Regions from separate parts of the Kitasatospora sp. NPDC002227 genome, predicted to be linked through region 1. Evidence: riboswitches for the same ligand, from Rfam matches in the RefSeq annotation. Region 1 holds a riboswitch; each other region holds the start of a gene.
The links. A riboswitch is a leader RNA that binds a small molecule or an ion and turns the genes downstream of it on or off. The one in region 1 is predicted to bind cyclic di-AMP.
Positions count from the first base shown of each region.

Region 2: it holds a riboswitch for cyclic di-AMP, as region 1 does, so the genes downstream of both, ABT095_RS34350 (transglycosylase family protein) here and ABT095_RS08265 (glycoside hydrolase family 16 protein) in region 1, are expected to answer to the same signal.
Region 3: it holds a riboswitch for cyclic di-AMP, as region 1 does, so the genes downstream of both, ABT095_RS22790 (M23 family metallopeptidase) here and ABT095_RS08265 (glycoside hydrolase family 16 protein) in region 1, are expected to answer to the same signal.
Region 4: it holds a riboswitch for cyclic di-AMP, as region 1 does, so the genes downstream of both, ABT095_RS13745 (LysM peptidoglycan-binding domain-containing protein) here and ABT095_RS08265 (glycoside hydrolase family 16 protein) in region 1, are expected to answer to the same signal.

Region 1 is NZ_JBEOWY010000006.1:230,088-235,637, reverse strand. It holds gene ABT095_RS08280 (IclR family transcriptional regulator) at 106-900, shown strand; gene ABT095_RS08275 (antibiotic biosynthesis monooxygenase family protein) at 908-1,219, opposite strand; gene ABT095_RS08270 (hypothetical protein) at 1,320-1,781, shown strand; gene ABT095_RS08265 (glycoside hydrolase family 16 protein) at 1,785-2,969, opposite strand; cyclic di-AMP (ydaO/yuaA leader) riboswitch at 2,972-3,171, opposite strand; gene ABT095_RS08260 (hypothetical protein) at 3,332-3,604, opposite strand; gene ABT095_RS08255 (MoaF-related domain-containing protein) at 3,823-4,152, shown strand; gene lepB (signal peptidase I) at 4,246-5,025, shown strand; gene ABT095_RS08245 (tetratricopeptide repeat protein) at 5,029-5,550, opposite strand, start outside.
Region 2 is NZ_JBEOWY010000062.1:11,926-17,475, forward strand. It holds gene ABT095_RS34330 (Sco1979 family transcriptional regulator) at 1-570, opposite strand, end outside; gene ABT095_RS34335 (ATP-binding protein) at 991-1,578, shown strand; gene ABT095_RS34340 (DUF397 domain-containing protein) at 1,755-1,991, opposite strand; gene ABT095_RS34345 (sirohydrochlorin chelatase family protein) at 2,423-3,319, shown strand; cyclic di-AMP (ydaO/yuaA leader) riboswitch at 3,727-3,888, shown strand; gene ABT095_RS34350 (transglycosylase family protein) at 3,873-5,072, shown strand; gene ABT095_RS34355 (hypothetical protein) at 5,173-5,373, shown strand; gene ABT095_RS34360 (DUF7937 domain-containing protein) at 5,370-5,550, opposite strand, start outside.
Region 3 is NZ_JBEOWY010000026.1:69,193-74,742, forward strand. It holds gene ABT095_RS22760 (PP2C family protein-serine/threonine phosphatase) at 1-204, opposite strand, end outside; gene ABT095_RS22765 (hypothetical protein) at 283-483, opposite strand; gene ABT095_RS22770 (TetR/AcrR family transcriptional regulator) at 678-1,253, opposite strand; gene ABT095_RS22775 (alpha/beta fold hydrolase) at 1,253-2,092, opposite strand; gene ABT095_RS22780 (tautomerase family protein) at 2,256-2,459, shown strand; gene ABT095_RS22785 (YiaA/YiaB family inner membrane protein) at 2,471-2,761, opposite strand; cyclic di-AMP (ydaO/yuaA leader) riboswitch at 2,968-3,126, shown strand; gene ABT095_RS22790 (M23 family metallopeptidase) at 3,140-3,982, shown strand; gene ABT095_RS22795 (hypothetical protein) at 4,155-5,051, opposite strand; gene ABT095_RS22800 (GNAT family N-acetyltransferase) at 5,127-5,550, shown strand, end outside.
Region 4 is NZ_JBEOWY010000012.1:100,693-106,242, forward strand. It holds gene ABT095_RS13735 (leucyl aminopeptidase family protein) at 1-1,600, shown strand, start outside; gene ABT095_RS13740 (transglycosylase SLT domain-containing protein) at 1,632-2,279, shown strand; cyclic di-AMP (ydaO/yuaA leader) riboswitch at 2,428-2,576, shown strand; gene ABT095_RS13745 (LysM peptidoglycan-binding domain-containing protein) at 2,582-3,430, shown strand; gene ABT095_RS13750 (hypothetical protein) at 3,489-3,710, shown strand; gene ABT095_RS13755 (YcxB family protein) at 3,763-4,161, shown strand; gene ABT095_RS13760 (DUF5713 family protein) at 4,316-4,657, shown strand; gene ABT095_RS13765 (DUF6193 family natural product biosynthesis protein) at 4,723-5,442, shown strand; gene ABT095_RS13770 (hypothetical protein) at 5,470-5,550, opposite strand, start outside.

The DNA of each region.
Region 1 (5,550 bases):
CTGTTCTGTAAGGTGGAGACTAGTTTCCGCGATACAGAATTTCAACGGTTTGTTGAGAGAGATCGCCGGGACTCTACCCCTCCTCCGACAGCGAAGGGAAAGCCGGTGTCCAGCACCCCCGCCTCCGCACCCGCAGGCAGCGACCGCACCACCGGCGGCGTGCAGTCCGTCGAGCGCGCCTTCCAGCTCCTGGAGGCACTGGCCGACTCCGGCGGAGTGGCCACCCTCAGCGAGCTCTCCTCGGTCTCCGGCCTGCCGATGCCGACCATCCACCGCCTGATTCGTACCCTCGTGCAGCAGGGCTATGTCCGCCAGGACACCGCCCGCCGGTACACCCTGGGTCCCCGGCTGATCCGCCTCGGCGAGACCTCCGGCCGCCTGCTCGGCAGCTGGGCCCGGCCGTACCTGGCCGAGCTGATGGAGGCCACCGGCGAGACGGCCAACCTGGCGGTGCTGGAGGGCGGCGAGGTGGTGTACGTCGGCCAGGTGCAGTCGCGGCGCTCGATGCGGATGTTCACCGAGGTCGGCCGCCGGGTGCAGCCGCACTGCACCGGCGTCGGCAAGGCACTGCTCGCGCAGCTGCCCGAGGAGGAGGCCCGCGCGGTGCTCGGCCCCCAGCCGCTGCAGTCGCACACCCCGTACACGGTGACCGACCCGGACCAGCTGCTCGCCCAGCTCGCCGTGGCCCGCGAGCGCGGGTACGTGGTGGACGACCAGGAGCAGGAGATCGGCGTACGCTGCATCGCCGTCGCGGTACCGGGCGCGCCGACCCCGACCGCCCTCTCGGTCTCCGGCCCGGAGGCCCGCATCCAGGCCCTGGAGGAGCAGACCGGCAGCGCCGGGCTGGTCCCCGTGATGCGGCACATCGCGACCCGACTCGGTCAGGTCCTGGCCCCCTGAGCGGAGGTCAGCTGACCATCAGGGCGCCGATCTGAGTCGCCGTCACCTGGAACACCGACAGCTGCGGCTCCGCACCCACGTCCCGGAACAGCTTGGGCGCCGCCGCCAGCTTCGGATTGGCCCGGACGGCATCGAGGGCCGCCTTGTCCCGCCAGAGGCTCTGGATCCGCCACACCCCGTCCGCACCGCGCAGCAGCTCGGTGCGGACCAGCCCGTCCGGCAGCGGGCCGGCGATCAGCTCCCGGTACGACGTGACCAGCTCGGCCTCCCGGTCGTTCGCCACGACCGCACTGACCTCGCTCAGCACCTGTCCGCCCATCTCGCCCACCTCCGACGATCTGCCGAAAAACCGGACACGAACCAGCGTACGCCGCTACATTGGGTAGTCGATCGAATACCTTCTGTGAAAGGTGAACGGCATGGTCCGTTTGGCGATGGCGGCAGCGGCGGCACTGGCCCTGGCGGCGCTGGGCGCCGGCCCGGCGGGGGCGCGGGTCCTCCCGTCGGACTCCGACCTCGAGGTGGTCCGGATCGATCCGGACGCGACGACCCCAGGCGGCGAGACGGTGGTCCACGCCTTCGTGGCCAACGACGGGCCGGACACCACGGCTTCCCCCTTCACCGTCGAGGTGGACGTGCCCGGCGGGTTCACCTTGCTGACCCCGACCTTCCCCGCCACCTGCTCCACCTACCCGCACATGGTGCGCTGCACCTTCGGCCCCGGCCTCGCGCGTTACCGGACGGCGACCGCCCTCGTCCCGGTGGCCGTTGACGCAGACGTGCCCCCCGGCACGAAGGCCGAGGGGCACGTACGGGTCTTCAGTCTGGACGACCACAACCCGCGCAACAACGAAACGCCGTTCACCCTGACGGTGAGCTGACCGTCAGCGGTACACCCGCACGTAGTCGGCCTGCATGGTGATCGGGGCCGAGCCGGAGGGGGCCGGGTGGTACTGCCCGGCCCCGACCGAGAGGTTCAGGATCACGTACGCGGACCAGTTCGAACCGACACCGGTGCCGTCGGAGAAGACCTTCACCCCGTTGACGTACCAGTCCACCGATTTGGCGCCGTAGTAGGTGCCGATGGTGACCCACTGGTCCTTGTTGATCGCGCTCGCGTCGGTGTAGTACTTCGAACCCGACTTCACGTGGTTGGTGAGCTCCAGCAGGTTCGGGTTGTCGGGGTGGTACTCGAACGAGTCGATCTCCCCGTTGCCGTTCTTCCAGGTCCACAGCGCCGGCCAGGCACCGGAGCCGGCGGGCAGCTTGACCCGGGTCTCGGCGTAGTCGCCGGTCTTGACCTGGAAGCCCTCCTTCGTGCCCTCGGTGGTGAGGAGGCCGGTGTCCCAGGCCTGCTTGCCGTTCTCCAGGGTGTGGCTGGAGGGGTTCGCGGTGAAGGTGGCCACCCCGTTGGCCACGCTCACGTTGTTCGGGTTCAGCCAGTCGAGCTTGTTGTCGTCCGGGTTGTGGTTGCCGTAGCGGTACGAGGTGCTCGTGTTGCTCGCCCAGCGGTTGCCGTCGACGCTGCTGTTGAACTCGTCCGACCAGGTCAGCGCCTTGCCCGGCACGGGCGAACCGGTGGTCGGCGACGGCGTGGGCGTCGGGGTGGGGGTCGGAGTCGGCGTGGGGGTCGGCTTCGGGGTCGGGGTGGGCGTCGGCGTGACCGAGGAGCCGACGGTCAGGGTCCGGGAGGCGAGGTTGTGCCAGCCGCCCGAGAGGTCCTGCCAGAAGCCGAACTGGGTGTACGTCCCGGCCGGGAGGGTGCGCGCGCCGGTCGTGATCGAGACGCCGCTCGGGCAGATCCGCACGTTGGAGGCCGACCCGGGGAAGTCCAGGTTGCGGCCCGCCGCGTCGCGGATGCCCACGCCGAGGGTCTTCGCGGTGAAGCAGGAGGTGGAGTGCACGGTCAGACCGGCGGAGGCGGCCTGGCCGGCGGCCATCGAGGCCGGGGTCAGCCGGTCCTGGGTCACGCCGACGGCGGCCTGGGCCTGGCCGGCGAGCGGGACGGCCACGAGGGCCGCGACACCGGCGGCGGCGCCGATGCGGGCAGGGGTCACGGATATGCGCATGTTGGTCAGCCCTGTGAACGCCTGCGAGGTGAGCTGTCGGGTTCGGGCACACGGGTAGCCCGGCCGCCTGTGGAGCGGCTTCACCCCTAGCCGGGCCCGTCCGGCACCTGCGGGGTGGCAGGGCAGGGGGCATCGGCGACTTACCTGGTTCCCCCGCTCCCGCCCGCTCTTCTCCTGCTCGAGTACCCGGCGTCGGATGGGTGGGATTCGGCGTCCCGACGACGGGGTCCGCACGACGCGGACGACTTGTGAACGGTAAGCAGGGTGGCTGAGCACGGCCAAGAACTTCGCCCCCGAAGCGACGCACCTCACACCGGGCCCCGGGCGGCCGAGCCGCCCGGGGCGGTCGAGCGGGTGGTCCGTCAGTGCGGCTGGCTGACCTGGTAGCAGGCGACGTCGTACTGGGACGGCGCGCCCGCCTTGCTGTACGCCGCGCCGCCGGTGCCGGGGCCGGTCTCGTTGAAGGCCGAGCCCGGGGAGCCGGACGCGTGGCCGGGCTCGTTCGGCGCACTGGAACTGAGGCAGGTCTGGTTCGGCTGCCCGTGGCCGCTCGGGTTGGCTGCCGCGAAGGCCGCGCCCGCGCCGCCGAGGGCCAGCAGCAGACTCAGGAGGCCGGCCGCCATCGTGCGGAGCATCTCTCCTCCCAGGTGGTTCGAGTCCACGCGGCCGGTCGGCCGCGCGCCCTCCCCCTACCGGTACGTACGGGAGCGCCGCCGCGTTCAGCAGCAAGCGAAATGGAGCCGCGCCCGGTCAGCCGGTTCGGATAAGTTGGTGCCCGGTGTGTCGGCCGACGCCGCACCGAAGCACGCCGTACCGCCGCTCACCCACTGCCCGAGACGAGGACCGCCCGAAGATGACCGCGCCCCTGCCTGGCTTCGCCGGACACACCTACCTGTTCCAGGTCGACAACGGCGCGGCCTTCCGCAACGCCTACTCCGCCGACGGCACCCGGCTGCGCTGGGAGGGCCTGGGCGAGTCGGCCGGCCAGTGGGAGGACGTCTCGCTGCACGTCGCCCAGGTCGCCCCGCAGATCTGGTTCGTCAGCTGGACGGAGGCGAGCGGCATCACCGTCAGCCACGTGATGGACCTGGGCGCCATGACGGTCCGGGTCTTCTGGACGTACCAGGGCGAGGGCGGCCGCTTCGGCGAGCTGCACACCGGCACCCTGGAGCAGCTGGTCTGACCTGACGGCCCCTCGGCCCGGGAACCTTCGTTCGTTAGCAGTGGGCGGGGGCGCGGCTCCCCGCCAACCAATCATCCAGGGGGAGCAGTAGAGATGAGCACCGAGGACACGGCCGAGGAGGCCGCGACGGAGGCGGCGGAGGCGCCGAAGGAGTCGATGGACGAGAAGGACGCCAAGGACGCCAAGGACTCCAAGACGACGAAGAAGCGGCCGTTCTGGCAGGAGCTGCCGATCCTGGTGGTGGTGGCGCTGCTGCTCTCACTGGTCATCAAGACCTTCTTCGTGCAGGCGTTCTCCATCCCCTCCGACTCGATGCAGCCGACACTGGAGCGCGGCGACCGCGTCCTGGTGGACAAGCTCACCCCCTGGTTCGGCGCCACCCCGGAGCGCGGTGAGGTGGTGGTCTTCCACGATCCGGCGAACTGGCTGGGCGACGATCCGAAGAAGAAGCCGGGCAACGCCGTCCTGGACGGGATCGGCGAGGCGCTGACCGCGGTCGGGCTGAGGCCGTCCTCGGACGAGAAGGACCTGATCAAGCGGGTGATCGCGGTCGGCGGCGACACCGTGCAGTGCGACAGCGGCAGCCCGGTGAAGGTCAACGGCGTGCCGCTGGACGAGCCGTACATCTACCCCGGTGCCACCCCGTGCAACGACCACCCGGCCGGCACCGTCACCGTGCCCAAGGACCACCTGTGGGTGATGGGCGACCACCGCAACGACTCCGCCGACTCGCGCTTCCACACGGCCGAGCCGAGCGGCGGCTTCGTCCCCGTCAGCGACGTGGTCGGCCGCGCCTTCGTGGTCGCCTGGCCGATCGACCGCTGGCACACCCTGCCCGTCCCCCACACCTTCGACCAGAAGCAGCTCCACTGAGCTCTACCCCAGCGCGGCGAGTTCCGCCTCGGCGGCGACGGTACGGGGGTGCCGGGGGCCGAAGTACTCACGCCAGGCGGCGGCGCAGCGGGTGAGCTGCTCCGCCGCCTCGGCGCTCCGGCCCTGGGCGGCGAGGACGCTGCCGAGGGTGGTTTCGGCTTCCAGGGTGGCGTGGTGACGCGGGGTGAGGTGGGCCTCGGCGAGGTCGGCCGCCTGCCGTGCCTCGGCCTCGGCCTCGGCCAGGCGGCCGAGCCCGAGCAGCACCTGCGCGGTGACGGTGGCGACCGGTGCGGCGAGGGCGACCCGGCGGTCTGCCTCGCGCTGGAACTCCGCCCTGGCTTCGGCGGCGGCCAAGGCCTCCTCACCACGACCGCTGCCGGAGAGGCTGCGGGCCAGACCGAGCGTCAGGGTGACGCGCATGTCGCTGCCGGGCCAGCTCACCTTCGGCAGTTGCTCCAGCGCGGCTCTTGCAGTGGCCTCGGCCCGCTCGTGGCGGCCGAGCCCGTTGAGTGCCAGGACGCGGGC
Region 2 (5,550 bases), on a different contig from region 1:
CACCTTGGGCCCGCCGACCGGGCGGCGCAGCGCGGCCTCGTCGATCACGGCCCAGAGCATCGGGCTGTCCCCCGCGGCCAGCAGCTTCTGACGGCGCATCCGCAGGCCGAGCCGGCGCTCCAGCTCGTCCTCGGAGATCACCGGCCGGGTCTGGGAGAAGATGGCCCGCGCGTAGTCCTCGGTCTGCAGCAGCCCGGGGATGAACTGCACCTCGTAGGTGCGGATCATCGCCGCGGCCTCCTCGAGGCCCACGTAGGTCTGGAACCAGCCGGGCAGCACATCGTTGAAGCTGTGCCACCAGCCGGACTTGTTGGCTTCGCGGACCAGGCCGAGCATGGCCTCCCGCTCGCCGCTGTCGTCCACGCCGTAGAGGCTGAGCAGGTCGGCGACGTCGCGCTCCTTGAAGGAGACGCGGCCGAGTTCCATCCGGCTGATCTTGGACTCGGAGGCGCGGATCGCGTACCCCGCGTCCTCGCGCGTGATGCTGCGGCCCTCCCGCAGGCGCCGGAGCTGGGAGCCGAGGAGGATGCGGCGCACCATTGAGCCACCACCGGGCTGAACTGTGGTCATGCCGTCGAAACCTCCGCCTTGGACAAACAGCGCACAGTCTGCCATCAGTTGAGCGCTCTCGGTGCCGGTACTGAGGCAACGATCTACCAGTTCTGCATGAGATCCCCCATGATGCACGTGCATCCGGCGCTTGCATATGCCATTTGTACGACTGCACGTGAATCATCTCTTGCATCTGCAGTGGGCGCAGAGGACCATGGTGCACGTGCACCTGCACATCCCTGGCAACCCCGCAGGCACCGCGTCGACCCCTACGCGCGATTGAGCACACCGCACCCGGCCGCGCCCCCGCACGGCTGGGCTCACGTGTGCACGCGCGGGTGTGTCGAGGAGGTGACGGCGCGACCGAGCGAGTCGGAGGTGACCGGCATGACCCCGGCGGGTCCAGCCGTGTCGGCCCCCTTATGGGAGGAGCTCTTCATGAGCACAGGTACGGCTGTCGTGGCCGACCCCCACGTGGTCACCTGCACTCTCGCCCCTCGCCTGGAAGCCGTAAGAACCGCGCGCGAGTTCACCAGGACGACCCTGCAGGACTGGGGCCTCGGCGATCTCTTCGACGATGTCGCGCTGGTCGCCTCGGAGTTGGTGACCAACGCGCTGCGGCACGCCCTGGGCACTCAGGGCAGCTGTCCGGCGGCCGAGTCCGCCCACATCCCCGTCCAGCCCGGGCCGCGCCCGGCCGGTTCGGGGCCGCTGCCCGGGCCGATGGCCGCCATGGGTGCGGGCACCTCGGGCCTGCCGATCCGCATCAGCCTGGTGCACCGCGCACCGCAGGTGGTCTGTGCGGTGAGCGACCCGAGCAGCACCGGGCCGGTCGCCCGGGAGGCCGACTTCGTGGCCGAGTCAGGCCGGGGCCTGCACCTGGTCGACTCCTTCAGCCGCTCCTGGGGCTGGCATCCGCTGGCCGGCGCGGGCAAGGTCGTCTGGGCCGTCTTCGAGGCCGAGGACGCCCCGGTGACGCCACTTCGGTCCGGCAGTCCGTCAGGCCGCCACCGCCGCTCCGCCTGAGCGCCGGCGCTCCGCCGTCAGGGGGCGCGGTGTCCCGTTCCAGCAACGGGGCACCGCGCCCCCTTCGCTTTGCCCGGACGGCCCGGGCCCCGCTGCCCGTTCGGACCGCCCCCGGACACGGAAAGGCCGCCGCAGGTCCCATGACCCACGACGGCCTCGCGGTACGGCAGCGGCGGTCAGAGCGCCAGGTGGTCGAACTCGCCGTCCTTGGCACCCAGCAGCAGCGCCTGGATCTCGGCCCGGGTGTAGATGAGCGCGGGCCCCTCGGGGAAGCGCGAGTTGCGCATCGCGACGTCACCGCCCGGCAGGGCGGCGAACTCCACGCAGTTTCCCTGGGAGTTGCTGTGGCGGCTCTTCTGCCAGACCACGCCCTCCAGGTCCGCAGCAGCCATGCCGTTGTACGTGTTCTGCATCGTCATTCTCCCGAGCTGCCTGGCTTTCGCCTCACTTGACGTGATGATAGCCCGAATGCACGTGCATCAGCACGGGCAATTGCGCGTGCATAAGCCACTGTCACTGGCCTCTTCTTCCGCTCCGACAAGCACAGTTGACGCCCCGTAAGAGGACATATTCGGGCGAATGACGACTGGTTCGATGACGCCCCGTACCGGGAGGGCGCCACCGCGTTGATCTTCGACCCGCTTGATCGACTCACGGTCCGTCACCTTGGCCGGTCCATGTGACCAGCATCACGCGGAATACGGGCTTACGCTTGCCCGGATTCGGGCAACGGGCCAGTTGATCACCTGTTATGTCCGCTCATGTCCTGATTGACCGTCGATGCCCGGGGCGTGGACGGGAGCCGCCTGCGTACATGTCGGCGTAATGTCCTACGATCTCCGCCATGAGCACCGCAGCCATCCCGGGCGCGCCACTGCCCGTCCGCACGCCAGGCTCCCGCGCGCGGGGGCGCCACCGCCGCCCCGAGCGTCCCGAGATCCCGACCGGAGCCCCGGCCCTGGTGCTGGCCGTCCCCGCCACGGCCGGGCCCGAGGCCCGCCCCGTCGTCGACGAGCTGCTCTCCGTCGTGCGCGGCGAGCAGCCGGGCATCGAGGCCGCCGCCGGGTACCTGGCGAGCCCCGAGGGCGAGGACGCCCCCACCGTCGCCGAGCTGCTGGCCCGGGCCGCCGAGGCGGGCCTGCCCGCCCCGGTGCTGGTCCCGCTGCTGGCGGGCCCGCACGACTACCTGGCCGAGCTGCGCGGGCTCGCCGCCGAGCACGGTGCCGTCGTCACCGACGTGCTCGGCCCGCACCCGCTGCTGGCCGAGGCCGTGCACGTCCGCCTCTCCGAGGCCGGGCTGGCCCGGGCCGACCGGGCCCGGCTCTTCGCCATCACCACCGCCGCCGACGGCGTGGTGCTGACCACGGTCGGCGGCGAGGAGGCGGCTGCCGCCGCCGGGATCACCGGCGTGCTGCTGGCCGCGCGCCTCGCGGTGCCGGTGGTGGCCGCGGCGCTGGACGTGCCGGGTTCGGTGGCGGCCGCCGTCGCCCACCTGCAGCAGACCGGTTCGCAGCGCCCGGCGCTGGCCCCGCTGGTGATCGGCCCCGAGGCCGACCCGGAGCTGCTGGCCACCGCCGCGGAGGAGACGGGCTGCCCCAGCGCCGCCCCGATCGGCACCTACCAGGCCGTCGGCCAGCTGATCGCCTCCACCTACCTCGCCGCCCTCCCGGCCCCCGCCGAGCCGGCCGAGGCCCCTCAGCCGGAGCCCGTGGCCGGCCCGGTGGCCCAGCCCGCCGAGTAGCCCTCCCCGCGCCTCCGTACGGCCCGTCGACACCCCGTGTCGGCGGGCCGTTCGTCATGCCCCCGGCGCGGGCCTTGGCCCCCGGCCCGGCAGGACCTTCGACCCTGGCGGCCAGGCTTTACCGCAGCTTGACCGAACTGTGTCACCTGCCGCCCGCGGCGGAATCGCCGTCAGTCCACAATTCTGAGCCACCGCCAGTTCCGCCGTGCGGCACAGGGTTTGACGGTATGCGAGCCATCGCCGTGGAATTGGCCGGATTCCGGCGCCGGTAAATGGTTTGAAGATGATCTGTGATGGCGGTCACAGTGTTTGCAGATTCAACTTAAGTCTGCCTAATGTCCTCCCGTTCGTGGTCACACGGACCCAGCTCATCCGGGACGCCGAGTCCTGCCGCCGGGCGAGCTGGCAGCGCAGAAACGCACCACGGCAGGGGCGGGGGAACCAGGTAAGTCGCCCGGAGGCGGTCCAGCGGACCGCGGCCGGGCTTGGGGTGAAGCCGTGCTCAGCACGGCCGGGCAACTCCAGCCCGAATCCGACAGCTCACCTCGCAGGCGTGGGAGAGGAACGCATCTTCATGCTGCCCATCAACGCGACCAAGCGTGCCCGCCGTCTGATCGCCGCCACCGGTGTCGTCGGCCTCGGTCTGACCATCCCCTGCCTGACCGCCGGTGCCGCCTCGGCCGCCTCCGTCTCCACCTGGGACAAGGTCGCCCAGTGCGAGAGCAGCGGCGACTGGAGCATCAACACGGGCAACGGCTTCTACGGCGGCCTGCAGTTCACCTCGAGCACCTGGGCCGCGTACGGCGGTCACGACTACGCCGCGCAGGCCAACCAGGCCACCAAGGACCAGCAGATCTCCGTCGCCGAGAAGGTGCTCGCCGACCAGGGCCCCGGCGCCTGGCCGGTCTGCTCCATCCAGGGCGGCCTGACCCGCGGCGGCGCCGCCCCGCAGGTCGACACCTCCGCCAAGTCGAGCGCCCCGGCCAAGTCCGAGTCCTCCGACGCCGCCGCGCCGACCGCCGACTCCGGCTCCAAGTGGGGCCACCGCGGCGAGCACAACTGGGGCCAGCAGGCTGCCGCCCCGGCCGCCGGCACCGGTACGTACACCGTGGCCGAGGGCGACTGGCTCTCCACCATCGCCCAGAAGAACAACGTCCAGGGCGGCTGGGAGAAGCTGTACGACCTGAACAAGTCCGTCCTCACCGAGGGCCCGGACATGATCTACCCCGGCCAGCACCTGAGCCTGGGCACCGCCGTCGCCACCCCGCAGCAGGCCCCGGCCCAGGCCGCCCCGCAGCAGCAGGCCGCGCCGAAGGCCACCACCCGCACCACCTCGGCCAAGCGCTCCGGCGCCCCGGCCAAGGCCGCCGAGGCGCAGGCCCCGGCCGCGACCGGCAGCATGGCCGCCGCGATCGCCTTCGCCGAGTCCAAGCTGGGCCAGGCGTACGTCTACGGCGGCACCAGCGACGGTGGCTGGGACTGCTCGGGTCTGACCCAGGCCGCGTTCCGCCAGGCCGGCATCTCCCTGCCGCGCGTCGCGGCCGACCAGGCCGACGCCACCCACCGCGTCTCGCTGGACAACCTGCAGCCGGGCGACCTGCTCTTCTGGTCGAACAACGGCAGCAACTCGGGCGTCTACCACGTCGCCCTGTACGTCGGTGACGGCAAGTACGTCGAGGCCGCCAACCCGCGGGCCGGCGTGAAGACCGAGACCGTCGCCAACTGGGCGCCGGACTTCGCCGGTCGCATCTGAAACACCGCCTGACCCGCAAGGGCCCACCCGCCGGGGGTGGGCCCTTGCGGCGTCCCCGGGTACCTGGGCATGCTGATCCCACCGACACAGGGGGATGACCATGGCCAAGGTGACCGTCTCGCTCGACGCCGACCTCGCGATCGAGGTCATGATGCTCTCGGGCACCCGCAGCCCGCAGGACGCCGTCGAACTGCTGATCCGCGACTTCCTGGCCCGCGGCCGCCGCACCGAGGCCCGCACCGGCGAGGCCCAGCAGACCCGGCAGCCCGCCGAGCACGACCAGATCGCCGCGGAGGGCTAACCCGCGTCCTTGCGAGGGCGGTCGTTCCGGCGGCGCGTGAAGACCAGGAAGCCCGCGAAGGCCACCACCGCGACGATCACGCCCGCCAGGGTCGCGCCGCGGAACCAGGGCGCGTTGACGTCCATCACCCGCTGGCCCGCGTGCGCGCCGCTGCCGCGGCCGACCACCACGCCGAGC
Region 3 (5,550 bases), on a different contig from region 1:
CGGGAAGACCAGAGTGGAGGGCGGGCACAGGTCCGGCCAGCGGACCGACACCCAGGTGAGCAGGCCGGTCAGGCCGGTGAGGACGCCGAGGGCCGTCCGCTCGGCGGCGGTGTCCCCGTCCAGGAGCCGGCTCAGCCACCGGCCCAGCGGTCCGCGCCGCAGCCGCAGCCCCACCTGCCGCGCCACCGTCGTGACTGCGGGCACCCCCACCTCCGCGCGGGACCGATCCGGACAATCCGCCCAATCTATCCCGCGCCGCTCTCCGAGCCGGGGAGGCGGGCGTCACTGCCCGTCGGACTCCCCGTACGTCTGGACCGGCCCGGCCGCCACCGGCCGCAGCCGCCACGCGGACCGGGCTACCTCGAACGCCCGACGCACCGCGCCGCCCGCCCTCTCGGCCGGCACCGCCCCGGCCGTCGCCGTCACCGGCGAGGCCGTGCGCTGGCCCGGGATGAGACCGGTGGTACGCGCGGTCTGCGTCATGCTGCCCACACCCCTTGCTGAGATCCGCTGCTTCCCGAACAGTACGTGCTCAGTCTGAGGGACAACATGCGTCGGATTGGTCTCGAATTCCCACCCAAATCCGTACCGGTCGTGACCAACCGACACACACTCAGCTCCCGTCGGGCGCCGCCGCCACGGTCGGGGTGCCTCGCGTCCCCCGCCGGAGGCGGGTCTCAGCTCCCGGCGGGCGGCCAGTGCCGCAGGCCCTCGGTCAGGACCCGGGTCAGGCGGTCGCGGGTGGCCGAGAGGTCCGCCGCGAGCTGGAAGGCGCCGGCGGTGGTCAGGGAGGCGAAGCCGTGGGCCATGGCGCGGACGGTGCGGGCGGCGTGGACGGCCTCCTCGCCCGCCAGGGCGTAGCCGCGCAGGACGGCGATGATCACACCGACCAGCCGGGCGGCGGCCTGCTGCAGGTCGGCGTCGTCCTGCGGGGCCTGGGGGAGGGCGGCGTAGCGGTACGGGGAGCGCCCGGCGTAGGCGAGGTAGGCGTCGAGCAGGGCGGCCACGGCTTCGTCGCGGCTGAGGCCAAGGACGGCCTCGCCGAGCTCGGTGGCCAGGTCCTCGGTGACCCGGACGGCGATCAGGCGCCGCAGCTCGGGCAGCCCGCCGGGCACGTGCTTGTAGAGCGAGGGGGTGGCCACGCCCGCCTTCGCCGCCACGGCGGCCAGCGTCAGGCCCTCGGGGCCCTGGGCGTCGAGGAGTTCGAGGGCGTGGTCGACCACGGCCCGCGGGGTGAGTCCGGCGCGCGGCATCAGGCCACCTCCGCCAGGAAGGGCAGCAGCGCCTCGGCGGTGGCCTGCGGGAACTCCGCCATCGGGTAGTGGCCCGCGCCCTCGATCAGCACGGTCCGGGCGTTCAGCGCCTTCGCCTGCCGCTCGGCGACGGCGGCGGGGGAGGGGAAGTCGGGGTCCTTCTCGCCCATGATCACCAGCGCCGGGCTCTGCACGTCCGCGCCCCAGCCGACCGGCGCGGAGTCGCCGAAGACGTAGCCGCGGGTGGCGACCCGCCGCCCGGGGGTGCGCAGGGCGTCGACCAGCCCGGCCACGTACGCGTCGTGGTCGGCCGGCTTGGCGGTCGGGAATGCCATCTTCCGCAGGTAGAGGCCCCAGAACGCCGGGAACCGGAGCACCGTGTGCCCGAGCGCCTTGACCATCACGCGCTGGAGGGCGTTGGCCGGCAGGTTCTCCACGAACCCGTCGATCAGCGCGATCCCGGCCACCCGCTCGGGGGCGAGCCCGGCGGCCTTGACCACCGAGGCGGCGGTGTACGAGCTGCCGACCAGGGCGGCCCGCTCGATGCGGAGGTGGTCGAGCAGGGCCAGCGCGTCCGTCGCGATCGCGGCGGGGGAGTAGTCGTCCCACTCGATCGAGGACTCGCCGAAGCCGCGCAGGTCCATGGTGACCACCCGGTGCCCGGCCGCGAGCAGCAGCGGGCGCAGGTGCCGGTAGGCCTGGCGGGAGTCGAGCATCCCGGGCAGCAGCAGGACGGGGGTGCCCTCGCCGGAGCCGCTGTCGTCGAAGGCGATCCGGCCGCCGGGGAGGTCGAGGTACTGGGTGGCGGCGGTGCTGGGCGCGTTGACGGTGGCGTTCACTGCGTTCTCCTCGTGGCCGGTGCGCTGTGCCTGATAGCCATAAAGCTAAGGCTAATAGCCTTAGCCGTCAAGCCCTCGGACGCGCGCCGTCGCGCTCGCCGCCGTGGGGTACCGTCTCGGGACCCGTTCGACGCCGTCGATCCGACGCAGCCAAGGAGCCCTCGTGCCGTTCATCAACGTCAAGCAGCTGTCCGGCCGCACCGACGAGCAGAACGCGGCGATCACCCGCGAGCTGACCGCCGCCTACGCCCGGATCACCGGCGTGGCCGCGGAGAACATCTGGGTCGCGATCGAGGAGATCCCCGCCACCCACTGGTCCTCCGGTGGCGTCACCTTCGCGGCCAAGCGCGCCGCCGCCCAGGAGTAGTGGGGCCCACCTCAGGCGGCGTCCACCCGGAAGGGGTCGTGCTCGGCCAGCAGCTTGTCGAGCCTGGCCTGGTCGACCCGGCTGGTGAGGGCGCCCTCCTCCTGCCGGTCGCGGATCACCTTGGCCAGCGTGAACGCCGAGGTGATCTCGTAGAGCAGGCCGACGGCCAGGAATCCGCGTACCCAGGAGCTGACGGGCAGATAGGCGATGCCGATGGCGAGCGCGGCGCTGGCGAGGCCGAAGGACAGGATGGCCTGGAGGTAGTAGGCGGAGGTGGTCCGGCTCTGCAGCTGTGTGGTCATGTCATCCAGGATCGCCAACTCCCGCGCGCGGCACCTGAGTACGGATACTCAACCGTTGCCCGTCCGGGCAGTGGGCAAATCGGTCCTAACCGCTCGAAACATGTCAGAGGTCTGGACCGAGATGTTCAGTGGCTTGGAATCAGGGGCCACTCGGATTAACGTTTGATAACGCAGCGCGGTCGGCAACGCCGTACCCGAAACGGCACCGTGCGCCGTCGCCTAATCCATGGACCCGCCCTCACCGGTGGGCCCGGGAGCCGGGGAACCACGTTCCACTGGGGTGAATCAGCCGGGCCCGCCCGGCCGTAGGAGACCTTCCTGCTCCGAACCCGTCAGCTAACCCGGTAGGCGCGAAGGAAGGAAAGGAGCGCGCCTCCCGTGGCGTCGACGCACTCCCCCGTGGCCCCCGGCCCGGCCGACCACCTGCTGGACGAGCTCGTCATGCCGACGGCCGACGAAGGCGCCCGCCACCGGATGCCCCGCCAGGCCCGGGTCGGCGGCCCGCTGATCGGCGTCACCGCGATGGCCGCCTCACTCGGCGCCACCGGCTTCGCCGCGGCCGCCACCGCGCCCACCGCGCCGGTCACCACCCCCGACGAAGCCCCGGTCACGGCCGACCCGGGTCTCGCGCTCGCCGCCCGCATCCAGCAGCAGGCCGACGGCAGCCGCACCGCCGCGGAGGAGACCCGGCTGGCCGCCGCCCAGGAGGCCGAGGCCAAGCGGGCCGCCACCCAGGCCGAGACCCAGCAGGCCCCGGCCCCGGCTGCCACCCCGGCCCCCGCCGAGCAGCCGGTGGCCGACGGCTTCGCCCTGCCGGTCAGCGGCTACGCGCTCACCGCCCACTACGGGCAGTCCGGTTCGTACTGGTCCCAGCTGCACACCGGCCTCGACTTCGCCGCCCCGACCGGCACCCCGGTGGTCGCCGTCGCCGCGGGCACCGTCAGCTCGGCGGGCTGGTCCGGCGCGTACGGCTACCGGGTGATCCAGACCCTGCCGGACGGCACCGAGCTCTGGTACTGCCACCTCTCCGCGATCACCGTGGCCTCCGGCCCGATCGCCCCCGGCACCCAGCTCGGCCGGGTCGGCGCCACCGGCAACCCCCCGGGCCCGCGCCCGGGTGCCGCCCCCGCCGCCCCGCACCTCCACCTGGAGGTCCGCCCGGCCGGCGCGGCCCCGGTCGACCCGCTGCCCTGGCTGCAGGCCCACGGCCTCCAGCCCTAGGGCCTGTCCGGCCGGTCTTGCCGGGCGCGCGACGCCGGGAATCCCGCCTGGACGCACGCCCGAATCACCCGAGTACGACCCGGTACGAGGGTGACTCGGGCACACGCCCAGCCGGGCCCCCGACGCCGCGCGCTGATCCGACAAGACCGGCCGGACAGGCCCTAGCCGCCCCCTACTCCTCGCCGTCGCCCTGTGCCGCCTCCTGGGCTGCTTCCTGCGCGGCCAGGTACGCCTCGATCTCCGCCGAGCCCGGCTCGGGGGCGAGAGCGGGGTACTCCAGGAGCAGCTCCGGCAGGCCCGGGACCGTCCACTCGCCGAGCAGGCGCAGCGCCTCCCGGGCCACGGCCGCCTCGAACTCGGGGTAGTCGCCGGAGAGTTCGTCCGGCATCGGCAGGCCGAGCGCTTGCCTGTCGGCCAGGTTGTCGTAGCTGCGCCGCATCAGCCACTGCTCGAGCAGCAGCCGGGCGCCGTCGGTGGCCATGCCCACCGAGATCACCCGGGTCGGCCCCCAGCCGCCGTCCCCGCCGACCCAGTCCAGCGTGCCGTCCTCCTCCAGCGCCCCGAAGGCCGCCAGCCGATCGGCCTCGGGCAGCTCCCCGAAGGCGTCCAGCCAGGCCCGCACCGCCGCCGGGTCGCCCTCGTCCACCCCGGCCGCCCGCAGCAGCAGGGTGTAGAGCCGGGGCCAGGTCACCAGGTGCGGCTGCCGCAGCAGCCCGCACAGCAGCTCCCCCTGCCACTCCGCCTCCGCGTGCAGCCGCTCCCACCGCTTGGCGTTCAGCCGCCGGGCCGCCCGCTGACGGTCGATCAGCAGCCGCACCGCCTCCCCGTACGCCTCCGGCTCGGCCGCCGGCTGCACGTACAGGTACATCCGCTCGTACAGCAGCTGCTCCACCACCGGCGAGCTCAGCTCCGGCCACCCGTCGTGCAGGTGTGCGTCGCCGAGCTCGAGCAGCGTCAGCACCGCCCGCACAGCGGACTCGGGCAGCGGCGGGTGGCCCGCCTCGGCCGCCCAGGCGAGCAGATCGGCGGTGCGGGTGTGCGGAGTGAGCTGCAGGTCTTCGACGTTCACCCTGCGTACGGTATCCGGTGGGTCGGCCGGGCGGCGGTATCGTCGGTGGCTCGGCAGACGGCGGAGGAGGAACCGGTGGACGTGAACCCTGCGGCGGCGAGCGGCCCGGTGCGGCTGCTCGGGCCCCGGCTGGCGATCCGCGAGTTCCACCACACCCCCGAGGACGTGGACTCGCTGCACGCCGTCTTCGGCGACCCGGAGACGGCCAAGTACCTGCCCTTCGAGCCGCGCGACCGCGAGCACTGCGCCGACCAGATCGTCCACTTCCTCGACGAGGCCGAGGCCGAGCCCCGCACGGTCTACCGCCTCGCCGTCACCCGGCTGGCCGACGGCGAGCCCGAGTACGCCGTCCCGATCGGCAACGTCGCGCTCGGCCTGGAGGGCAACCGCGCCGCCTTCCTGGGGTACGCGCTGCGCAAGGACACCTGGGGCAACGGCTACGCCGGGGAGATCACCGCGCTGATCTGCGACTTCGCCTTCGGCCCGCTCGGCCTGCACC
Region 4 (5,550 bases), on a different contig from region 1:
CTTCGCCGGTGAGCTCCCGGCCGAGCTGAGCCCGGCCTTCCTGGCCGGCAGCGGCTTCTCCGGCGCGCTCGGGCAGGTGCTCCACCTGCCGGGCGAGCCGGTCCGCGTGCTGCTCGGCTGCGGTCCCCGCGCCGCCTTCGACGCGACCGCCACCCGCACCGCCGCCGCCCACCTGGCCCGCGCCGTCCCCAACTACCGCCGCCTCGCCCTGCACGCCCCCGGCCCCCACCTGCGCCACCTCGCCGAGGGCTACCTCCTCGGCTCCTACCGCTACCCGGGCCACTTCTCCGCCGAGGTCGCCACCACCCGCACCCCACCGGACCAACTGATCACCCTGGTCGTCCCCCCGGCACCGGACACCACCCCGGAACCCGCCTGGACCGGCCCCGGTCTCACGGCAGGAACCGCCCACCCCGACGCCACCTCGGACCGGACCGGACCCACCCTCACGACGAGCGACGGCCGACCCACCCCGGACCGGACCGGACCCAGCGTCGCACCGACCGCCGCCGACGGCGCCCCGACCGGCTCCGCCCCCTCGCCCCGCTCCTGGACCGGCCCCTCCTGGACCGGCCCCGGCCTGCGCGGCGGCGCCTGCGCCGACCCGGAGACCGCGCTCGCCGCAGGCCTCCGCATCGGCGAAGCCGTCCGCCTCGCCCGGGACTTGGTCAACGAGCCCGGCCAGGAGCTCACTCCCCCGGTCTTCGCCGAGCGGGCGCTCAAGCTGGCCGCGGAGACCGGGCTCGAGTGCGAGGTGTGGGACGCGCAGCGGATCGCCCACGAGCGGCTCGGCGGCCTGCTCGGGGTGAGCCGGGGCTCCCTGGTGCCGCCCCGGCTGGTGCGGCTGCGCTACCGCCCGGCGGGCGCCACCCGCCGGATCGCCCTGGTCGGCAAGGGCGTCACCTACGATGCGGGCGGCCTGGCGCTCAAGCCGAACGCCGAACTCGCCACCATGAAGGCCGACATGGCCGGCGCCGCCACCGTGCTCGCCGCGATGTCCACCCTCACCACTCTCAACTGCCCGGTCGCCGTGGACGGTTGGCTCCCCCTCACCGAGAACATGCCGAACGCGGACCCCATCCGCGTCGGCGACGTGCTGCGGATGCGCAGCGGCACCACCGTCGAGGTCCGCCACGCCGACGCCGAGGGCCGCCTGATCATGGCCGACGCCCTCACCCTCGCCGCGGAGACCAGGCCGGACGCCATCCTCGACCTGGCCACCCTCACCGACGCCGCCGCCGTCGCCCTCGGCCGCCGGATCGCCGCCGTACTGGGCACCGACCCGGCGTTGGTGGCCCGCGTGCAGGCGGCGGGTGCCCGCGCGGGCGAGCGCTGCTGGCCGCTCCCGCTGCCGGAGGAGTACCGGGGCCAGCTCGACTCCCGGGTGGCCGACCTGGTCAACTACACGATCGGTGTGCGGCACGGCACCGCGATGCTGGCGGCCCTGTTCCTCCGGGAGTTCGTGCCGACCGGCATCCCCTGGGCGCACCTCGACATCCAGGGCACGGCGCTGTCCGACCTGGACGACCCCGAATGGGGCCTGGGCGGAACGGGCTTCGGCGTGCGGACCCTGGTCGAGCTGCTCGTGTCCGGCGGCTGACCGCACCGCACTTCGCCTACCATCCGTAAGTATGAGCAGGTACGGGTGGGCGGCAGCGGCAGTTCTCGTGGCGGTGGTGGCGGTGACCGGCTGCCGGACCACCCAGCACCCGGGAGCCGCGCCGTCCACCACCTCTCCCACCCCTACCGCCACCAGTCCCAGCGCTTCACCGGGCCCCGCGACCGGCGCGTCCTACGACCCGGCCCAGTTCGCCCCGCAGGTCCGTACCTGGTCGGCGAAGACCGGGGTGTCCGCCCGCCTGCTGCTCGCCGTCCTCTACAACGAGGCCTACAAACCGCACGCTCCGGAGCTGGAGCGCGCCTGGCAGCGCCTCAAGCCGGACTCCGCCTTCGGCATCGCCAACATGCACCGGGCCGCCTTCGACGAGACCAAGCAGGAGCACTTCCCCACCCGCCGCTGGGAGGAGCTGCCGGACGACCCGGCGCTCGCGATCCAGGCCGAGGCCTGGTACCTGGCCGGCCTCGCCGACCAACTGCCCTCCCACTGGAGCTCCTCGTACACGAAGGACGAACTGCTCGCCCTCGGCTACAACACCGGCCCCGGCAACATGCTCGCCTTCGCCCGGGGCGCGCACCCCGGCACGCAGGCCCAGGCGTACCTGGATCATCTGCGTGCCAACCTGCCGAAGGCCGACCAGGCGCTCGCTCAGAACGGTTGAGCTGGTGGGTTTATGAGGCGCGTGATGATTGTGTGATGGTCGGGTTGCCGGGTTGTTATCCGACCGTGACTCCCTCTACGCTCGCCAACAGCCCGGACTCCACGGGCCCCGGACGCGGCACGCCGAACCCCGCCCACCGCGCACCCCGGGACCACGCAGCAGACCCCTTGGGCGGGGACGGGGGACCCAGGTTCCCACGCCGTGCACCCACGGCTAGGGGTGAAGCCGCCCAGCGCGGCCGGGCCACTCTCCGGTCCGAACCCGACAGCTCACCTCGCAGGCGTGCGGAGAGGGACAACTCGATGGTCTTCTCGGGCTCCGGACGTCACCGCCGCCCCACCCAGGCCGACCGCGCCGTGGCCGCCGCCTCCGTGATGGGCGTCGGCCTCGCACTGCCGCTGCTCACCGCGGCCGGCGCGCACGCCGTACCGGCCACCAGCTGGGACACCGTCGCGCAGTGCATGAGCGGCGGCAACTGGACCGCCAACGACGGCGACGGCGGCTACGGCGGCCTGCAGCTGACCCTGCGGGACTGGAAGACCTACGGCGGCGACCAGTACGCGGCCCAGCCGAGCCACGCCACCAAGGACCAGCAGATCGCCATCGCCGAGAAGCTCCTCGCCGACCAGGGCACCGTCCGCTGGCCCGGCTGCGCCACGGTCCTCACCACCGCCCCCGTGACTCCGCCCACCACCGCGCCCAGCACCCCGGCGACCCCGGTGACCCCGCCGACCACGGCCCCGGTCACGCCGCCCGCGACACCCGTCACCCCCGCCGTGCCCGCCACCCCGGCGCCCACGGCCCCCACGGCGCCCGTCACCACCCCGGCGGCCCCCACCACCCCGGCCACCCCGGCCATGCCCGCCGATCCGGCCGCCCCGCCCGCGGCATCCGCCCCCGCCACGACGCCGCCGAGCACGCCGGTCACCCCGGTCACCCCGCCGGTGACGGCCCCGGCCGCCCCCCAGATCCCGGCGGCACCGGCCGTTCCCACTCCCGGTGACTACACCGTGGTCGAGGGCGACACCCTCTCGGGGATCTCGAACACCTACCACCTCGGCGGTTGGCAGCACGTCTACGCCCAGAACCTCGGCACCGTCGGCGCCGACCCCGACCTGATCCACCCCGGCCAGGTCCTGCACCTGTCCTGAGCACCCCGGCCCTTCCTCACGGGCGCGGGCCTGTGCGAGATGCCCCCAGCCCGCGCTCGTGACGGCCTCCTCCCTGGCCGGCCGCCGCTGGGGCCCGGCCCTGGCCGGCACTCTGGTGGCACTGCCCATCGTGGCCGGTCCCATCCTCTTCATCAGCCCCCTGGAGCACGGCCGGGCGTTCGTCGCCCGCGCCGCCTCCGCCTCACTGCTCGGCCTGGTCTCGCTGGCCCTGTTCGCGGTCGTCTTCGCCCGGCTCCGCCACAGCTCAGCCGCCTGGTAGCCTGCCGTCCGCCCGCACACGTACGGGCGTTCGCACAGCAAGGAGATCCGCCGTGGAGTACGCATACAGCTTCGATCTGACGGTCCCGGAGCTGCAGGAGACCATGGCGCCCCCGGCTAAGGGCCTGTTCGCCGGGTTCAAGCGGAAGATCATGGACAAGAGCGTCCTCAGCATGTTCACGCACCTGGCCGGTCCGACCACCATCGAGCTCTCCGCCGAAGGCCTGCGGGTCACCAACTCCGACGGCACGCGCGACATCCCCTGGTCACAGGTACGCCTGGTCAACGAACGCCGGCTCTCCTGGGCCGTCCAGCTCGCCCCGAACGGGGTCGTCCTCCTCCCCGCCGCAGCCGTCCCGCCGACCGAGCGGGCCGCCCTGGCCCAGCACCTCCGCGCCTGGGGCCCCGGCTACACCGTCCGCGAGGGCGGCATGGCCGGCGTCGCGGCCTGAGACGCCGCGGCTCATCGGTGCCCGTCCTCCGTCCGACGCTCGACGCCTCGTGGGGCGTCCGCTGCCGCCCGGGCCGCCGGAGCTGACCGCGTCGTTGTCAGCGGTGCCGTGCATGATCAGCGCATCGGTACCGCGCCAAGGACGAGGAAGCACCATGCCCATCACCAACCAGCAGATCGCCGAACACCCCTTCCTCCAGGGGATGTACCGGGACTCCTACTACCCCGACCACGTCGTCGACCAGGGCCGGGCCGTCCTCCTCCGCCTGTGCGAGCGCATCGAGGCCGAACAGCCCGCCGACCTGTCCGCCCTCTACACCCTCACCCACGCCGCCACCGAGGAGTTCAACCTCCTCGAGGCGGAGTTCGACGCGGCCGGCAGCGAGATCGAGACGGTCGCCCGCGAGTACATCGCCGAGGAATTCTGGTTCCTCGCCACCGCCTACGGCTTCAAGGACGCCGACATCGAGGAACTCATCGCCACCCGCGACTGGTGACTCCCGGCGCACCGCACCATCCGCACGTCCGGAGGTCTCCCCGGCCTCGACACCATAATGGGAGGATGAACTTCGGGGTGGGGTCCGGCGGGAGCAACTGGGGCGGCGGGGCGCTGTGGGCGTTGCTGAAGCACACGGCGGAGCGGCTCGGGGTCGTCCTGCGCGAGTCGGACGAGGAGCGAGGGGTTGTCGCGAAGTACGTCGACGCCGGGAGCGGTCGGCGGGTGACGGTGTATCCGCCCGACGAGCGGCGTCGGGCCTTCCGGGTGAACCTCGCGAGCGACCTCCCGAGCAACTTCCCGCGCCTGGCTGGCGGATGGACCGCCGATCCGGCCGAGGTGGTCAGGGCGGTGGCAGCCTGGACCAGCGGAGCGGGACTCGAGGAGACCAAGGTGCAGGCCCCCTGCATCCAGTTCCGGCCTTGGGCCCTCGTGCACGAGCGGGAACCGTTCAGCGGGGCCGAGTTGGAGTGGCACCTCCAGTTGGACCGCATCCACTTTCCGCCAGACGACCGGTACCCGCGCACGCATGCGCTGCTGGCTGCGGCGTACGCCCAGCCGGTGCTCCGCCGGCTGACACCTGCCACCAGCATGATGAACGTCTGGTTCTCCACCAGTGTCAGGGCGAACTGGAAGACACATGTCGGGCACATCCTGTGGATGCACGAGAAGGGGGTCTACGGGGTACACGACGGGAGCGAGTTGATCGCGCGCTTCGACACCCCGGAGGAGGCCGTCGCCTTGGTGGTGGCCACCCTGCCGGAGGGGATCGGCCCGGCACGTTGAGGGCAGTGTCACCAACTGCTCAGCCCGTCAACGAGACCTGCCTGAGAGCCGCCGTCGCACCCGCTCGATCCGCTCGGCATTGCGCTCCGGCGCGTCCATGCCGACCCT